2 regions of the Salinicoccus siamensis genome follow, and region 2 is predicted to be linked to the other one. Evidence: predicted binding sites of a transcription regulator. Region 2 holds the regulator's gene; the other holds the start of a gene.
The links. Region 2 encodes Rex, which represses fermentation and respiration genes when NADH is low (regulators of the CRP and FNR family bind a similar motif). Its sites were predicted from a motif close to TTGTGAAATATTTCACAA; they were not measured.
Positions count from the first base shown of each region.

Region 1 (3,426 bases), 270 kb from region 2:
AGCTGCCTACATAGGAACCTTTTATGGTTCTTTCTTCTGCCGTCAGAGTGACTTGCGGGAATGAGAGGTTATGCTTAGGGTCGGGCAGGCCGGTTGTGACTGTCATGCCGCCGCGTTTGGTTATTTTATAGGCGACTTCCATCGCCGGCACGGCGCCGGCTGTTTCGAATGCATAGTCGACTCCTCCTGAGGTGCTGGTTTTGATATCCTCCACAACATTTTCATCAGAAGAGTCGAATACATGGGTGGCGCCTAATTTTTTGGCGAAATCAAACTTGTTTGGATTGATGTCCAAGACAATGATTTTGCCGGCACCGGCCAGTTTTGCCCCCATGACAGCATTGAGTCCAATGCCTCCAAGTCCGATTACGGCGACCGTGCTTCCCGGTTTTATCTGGGCCGTGTTTATGACTGCGCCAATACCGGTGATTACGGCACACCCGAAAATGGCCACTTCTTCTAAAGGTACCTTCGGATCGACTTTTACAACAGAGTTTGCTGATACAACCGCATGAGTGGCAAAGCCTGAAACACCCAGGTGATGATTCACTTCTCCATCATCGTTGTGGAGTCTTCTGCCCCCATCAAGCATTTCTCCCTTTTCGTTGGAAGCTGCTCCATTTTCGCAAAGGGCAGGCCTCCCTTCCTTACAAGGGAGGCAATAGCCACAGCTTGGTACAAAGGTGCAAACGACATGGTCTCCGACTTCAAGATCTGTTACATCTTCTCCGACCTGCATGATTTCCCCGGCCGCTTCATGGCCCAGTGCCATTGGAGTCGGTCTCGGGCGGCTTCCGTTTATCACGGATAAGTCTGAATGGCATAGACCGACTGCTCCTATTTTAATGAGGATTTCATTTTTTGTAGGTTCATCCAACTCCAGAGTTTCAATTTTTAACGGCTTGCTTTCGGCGTACGGTTTAGACAACCCCATCTCATGCAGAACTGCTGCTTTTATCTTCATGTAATCCTCCTTTAAAAGATTGCTTATTCGTAGTATCCTTCGGTGGATTTTCTGAACCCTTCGAATTGATCACCATCGTGACCGAACCATATCTGAGCGTCTTTCTCTTTTGCCATACGTTTGATCCTCTCAACAGAGCGCGCCCATCCGATGGAATCATATAGGATGCCGGGCGGCTTGATTGGAGATTCCATGCTTTCTTTTGTATAGATGGCATCAGATGCGAGGATAAGCGTACCGAGTTCGCCTGTTTCGACTTCCAAACCGATCATGCCCCAGGCGTGGCCGCTGCCGAAATTCAAGACTTTGACGCCTTTGACGATTTCGAGGTTATCTTCATAAGACTTTATGGTCTTCCATGTCAGGTCATTCTTGATCCAGGCATCGATATCTGCCCAGATATAAGCTCCCTCCTTCTGATTTCTCGCATATGTCTGCATCGTACCGTTCAATTCATCGTCATGTACGATCACTACAGCGTTCGTAAAATATTCTAGGCAACCGGCGTGGTCGAGGTGGAGGTGGGAGGCGACTACATAATCGACTTCTTTAGGGTCTACATTGATCTGCTCGAGCCTGTTTGGGAGATAGCATTCTTCGCTTGCTGAGTAGGGGAAGGCTTTCTGGGTCTGCTCTATCCATCTGCCATCTTTCCCCATGGCGTTCGGGTTACAGGCGGTATCGAAAAGGATTTTTGCTTCGGGATGGTCGATGAAGACAGTGTAGATGGGGAATTCAATCATCTCGTTCGGAGCGTTGGGATTATCGAGCGTGGCTTGATTGGAGTTGGCGATCATCAGATTCTTATCCATCTTTAAGGTTCCATTGTCCAAAACGTACAGTTTGAGTCTGTCTTGATTTACATTTGCCATACATATCACCCCAGTTTCATATAGTACTCCAATTATATTTGTAAACGTTTTCAAATACAACTATTAGTGATTGGAAAACAAAAAGCATCATCCATCTATGTAGATGGATGATGCTTTTCTGCTTATTCGTCATCACGGGCTTTAATCCACCCTACACCTCAATCACCGTCAAAGCATCGGCAACTTCCGTGGCCAAATCGTCCGTCCGCCATTCACGCTGGTAGCCGAGGCATGGGCAGATGTAGTGGATGCCGCCGTCTGTGATCTGGTGGCGGAAGTGGACGTGCCCCATGATGCTGTAGCGTATGGGGAATTCTTTGTAGAGTGGGTCGAAGTCGGATGTGCCGATGAATGCGTTGAAGAAGTCGAATAGGCGGTGGGGTGTAGGGACTACAAACCGTGGATGGGTGACGACGTGCGTCATCAGGATGATGTTGCGGTTGCCGACGCGCTCGAGGTCCTGTTTTGCGGATTGTGCAAATGCTTTTGATACCGCTGGGTCGTCCATCGACCAGTTGGCGCGGATTTTATCCTGCCAGGTGCCGCCGGAGAATTTCCCCGTCGCGATCTTTTCCCGGGAAAACCGTGGATCTGCGTAGGAATAATCATACCAGCCGCTGTTGCCGACGATGGCCCACTGGTCATCTATAATCAGCGGGGCATCTATCATGCTTGTCGGTTCTTCTTTATAGAGCTGATGGATTTCAGGGGTGGATATATGGCCTGCTTCGGGTTGCCAATAATCATGGTTGCCGGGGACGAAGCGGATATCGATTCCTGTCTTGTCCATAAGCGTATAGACGAACTCAAGGGTGATGCGGTAATCGCTGGCGATATCGCCTGCTATGAGCAACAGTTCTATTTGCTGCTTGTGGATTTCCCATGTCAGTACATGTTCAAAATCCTGGATTGTATAGCGGGTCTGCCTACGATCGATATGCAGATCTGCAATGACGCCTATTCTCATATTAATCGCTCCATCAAATTTTTATCTCATAGGCAGTATCAGGTAATTCATCAAGCAAAGTCAACTGAAGGTATCTATAAAAATGAAAAAAACAGGCCATATGGCCTGTTTTTTGTATGCATATAAATTGTCATTTAAGCGAATATGCCGACTACCGCAGCTGTCAGCACACTGACGAGTGACGCCCCGTAGACGAGCTTCAGGCCGAAGGTGGCGACTTTATTGCCGCTTCCGTCATGCAGTCCCTTAACAGAACCTGCAATGATGCCGATACTTGAGAAGTTGGCGAATGATACAAGGAAGACTGAGATCATCGCCTGGGATTTTCTGCTGAAATCGTCTGCAATCGCAGTGTAGTCGAGCATTGCCACGAACTCGTTGGTAATGAGCTTCGTCGCCATCAGGCTACCTGCCTGCTGCGCTTCAGCCCAAGGGATTCCGATGAGGAATGCGAGTGGCATGAAGATGTAGCCGAGTACGTCCTGGAAGGTGATTTCCATGCCCGGGATGAGCAGGAAGACCTGGTTCAGAATCGCAATCAATGCGATATAACCGATCAGCATGGCCGCAACTGTCATGGCAACTTTGGCACCATCCATGATGTAGTCGCCGAGGATCTGGAA
Region 1 covers NZ_AP043765.1:177,567-180,992, forward strand. The annotation lists gene ACZ5LF_RS00925 (zinc-dependent alcohol dehydrogenase family protein) at 1-964, opposite strand, end outside; gene ahlS (AhlS family quorum-quenching N-acyl homoserine lactonase) at 988-1,836, opposite strand; gene ACZ5LF_RS00935 (metallophosphoesterase) at 1,988-2,803, opposite strand; gene ACZ5LF_RS00940 (NupC/NupG family nucleoside CNT transporter) at 2,938-3,426, opposite strand, start outside.
Region 1: ahlS (AhlS family quorum-quenching N-acyl homoserine lactonase) is a predicted target of Rex. The motif match lies at 1,875-1,892, and genes of this name have one in related genera.

Region 2 (3,426 bases):
TCATTCTCTTCTTGTTCGATTTTTATCTGCATTGCCGCCCGTTCTTCTTTTTTATGCTGATAATAACTGTAGTCTCCGTTATATATCTCGGTGTGCTGATCGCCCATTTCTACGATTTTATTGGCAATGCGGTTGATGAAATAGCGATCATGCGAAACAAATAGTAGGGTGCCGGGGAAATTCTGCAGCGACTGCTCCAAGACTTCCTTGCTGTCGATATCCAAGTGGTTCGTTGGCTCATCAAGTATGAGCAGATTATTTTTTTCAAGCATCAATTTCGCCAACTGGATGCGGGCCTTTTCCCCGCCACTCAAATCATTGATTTGTTTCATGACCTCATCTTGGGTGAACAGGAAACGCCCCAACACTTTGCGGACATCACTTTCGTTCATGTTTGGGTATTCATGCCATAATTCTTCAAGAACGCTTCTCCCGGAAGTGAATTCTGCCTGCTTCTGGTCATAATAACCGATCGATACGTTGGCTCCGTAGATGATTTCCCCATCATGCCGTGATAATTTTTTGGCGATCGTCTTGACTAGGGTTGATTTTCCGATGCCATTTGGGCCAATGATTGCGAGACGGTCGCCTTTATCGATGTTCAGATTGATGTGACTATTCAAAGTCTCTTCATAACCGATGGCGAGATTTTTGATCCTGAGCACATCATTGCCACTTTCCCGTCTGATGTCGAATGAGAAGTCTGCACTTTTCGTGTCCATTCTAGGCATGTTTATACGTTCCATGCTCTCTAGCTTCTTCCGGCGGCTCTTCGCCATATTGCTTGTCGAAGCACGGGCAATGTTTTTCTCTACAAACGTTTCAAGCTCTTTAATCTCCTTCTGCTGGTGTTCAAAGGCCTTCATCTGCAGTGCATGGTTTTTTGCCTTTTCCTTTACATAACCTGAGTAGTCGGTGTGGTAAAGTGTGCCCCTATGCATCTCGACTTCATATATCTTGTCGACTGTACGGTCTAAGAAGTAGCGATCATGGCTGATTATGGCTATGGCGCCTGGGAAGCTGTTAAGATACTGCTCGAGCCATGCGACGGTATCCATATCCAAGTGGTTGGTCGGCTCATCAAGAAGGAGCAGATCAGGCTTGGAAAGGAGCATCTGTCCGAGCGCAAGGCGTGTCTTCTGGCCGCCGGAGAAAGCTTCTACGCTCCGATAGAGGTCCTCAGGCGCGAACCCGAGACCGGTCAGAACTGTCTTTACTTCTGAATCTATCGTATATCCGCCTTCAGCTTCGAAGATATTCTGCACTTTCTCGTATCTATCGAGTTGGGCTTGATAGTCTGCATCATCATAGTCATGTACAGCAAGCCATTCGGCAATCCTTTCCATTTCCTTTCCCGTCTCGAGCAGTCTCGAGAAAGGGCGCAGCATTTCCTCTCTGACATTATGAGTGGACTCGAGTGTCATCTGTTGTGTCAGATAACCTATTGAAATGCCTTTAGGACTGGTGATCTGGCCTTCATCAATACTCATCTCACCGGCCATCATCTTCATCAAAGTCGTTTTTCCGGCACCGTTCTTACCGACAATGCCGATTGTCTGTCCTGTTTTAATTTCCAGATTCATATTTTCAAAAATCATATCTGTACCGAAAGATTTTTTTACGTTTCCTAATTGCATCACTATCATCATAAATCCCTCACTTTCCTCAAGTTTACAATATATAACGTAAAAAAACGATGAAATCAGGTGACTCTTATGGCACCATAGGCGTGCAATTATGATATAATATATCAACAAAGTGCAATAGAAGAGGTGTACGAGATTTGAATAACAAAAAGAAAATCCCGAATGCAACGATGAAGCGCTTGCCCCTGTATTATAGATTCTTCAAAAACTCCGAAAAATCAGGGGTAGATCGGGTTTCTTCGCGGGAAATCAGTGAAGCACTGGATATAGATTCTGCAACAATTCGGCGTGATTTCTCCTATTTCGGTGAACTTGGCCGAAAAGGTTACGGATATAACGTCAAGAGCCTGTTGAAATTCTTTATGGAACATATCCAGGGTAACCAGAAGCGGAATGTGGCCATCATCGGTGCAGGTAACTTGGGTAGTGCATTATTGAACTATAAATTCAGCAACATAAATGATAGAATGAACATAGTTGCTGCATTTGACAATAACAGTAGCATCGTTGGAACAACAATCAATGATACTACAGTCCACCACTCGGATGAAATTGAAAAGATGGCTGAAGACCATGGTATAGATGTTGCGATTCTGACATTGCCTGCGGAAGTCAGCCAGGAGATGGCTGAACGTCTTGAAGCGGCCGGAATCAAAGGCATTCTTAATTTCACACCGATGAGGCTGGATGTAAGCGATGGAATCTATGTACACAATATAGATTTGAGTGTCGAATTGCAGGCACTGTTCTTTTATATGAAACATATCTAGGAGGGATACTGTGCTCGAAATGTTCATACCGACTACACTTATGGTAGTAACGCCAACGAGTATGATTGTAATTGCGGTTGTAGCGCTCATCATATTCGGACCTAAGAAACTGCCCCAATTCGGAAAAGCCATGGGCTCCACTTTGAAGGAATTCAAAGATGCAACAAAAGGCCTTGCTACAGATGATGACGACGACGAAGAAGAAGAGAAGAAGAAATCCCAGAAGAAAATCGAATCTGAAGTATAAAGGTCTTGAGGTGGCGGAAGCCGCCTTTTTTTAAAGAGGTGGAAAATCGATGAATGAATTGGAAAAGAAGGAAATCACTGAGCACCTTGATGAATTGCGCAAACGGCTTATGATCGTCATATACTTTTTTGCAGGCGCAATGCTGGTCGGGTTTTTCCTTTCCAAACCGTTAATATACCAGGTTCAGGAAGCACCGTGGACCGAATCCATACAGATGCACGCATTCCAAGTGACCGATCCGCTTAAAATATATCTGATGGTCATCATGATCATCGGTTTTGTAATCGTACTCCCGGTAATACTGTATCAGATATGGGCCTTTGTATCGCCGGGGCTCTACAGCAATGAGAGGAAGCTGACGCTATCCTACATTCCAATCGTCATGCTGCTTATGCTTCTTGGCATGGCTTTCAGCTACTTCATACTTGTACCATACATCATACAATTCACCTTTGAACTGTCAGAAGATATGGGAATAGAGACGACGATCGGCATCAATCAATATTTTGGTTTCCTGTTCAGGACAGTCCTGCCATTCGGTCTGATTTTCCAAATGCCGATACTGGTACTTTTCCTGACTCAGCTGGGGCTGCTGACTCCAATGTTTTTGAAGAAGAACAGAAAGTATGCCTATTTCATCCTGTTGGTTGTAGCAGCTTTGATTGCGCCACCTGATTTGATGACCCATATCATGTTGACGATCCCGATGATTGTCTTATACGAAATCAGCATCTATATTTCCAAAATCGGCTACCGTAGACAT
Region 2 covers NZ_AP043765.1:451,107-454,532, forward strand. The annotation lists gene ACZ5LF_RS02310 (ABC-F family ATP-binding cassette domain-containing protein) at 1-1,646, opposite strand, end outside; gene ACZ5LF_RS02315 (redox-sensing transcriptional repressor Rex) at 1,817-2,416, shown strand; gene ACZ5LF_RS02320 (twin-arginine translocase TatA/TatE family subunit) at 2,436-2,663, shown strand; gene tatC (twin-arginine translocase subunit TatC) at 2,713-3,426, shown strand, end outside.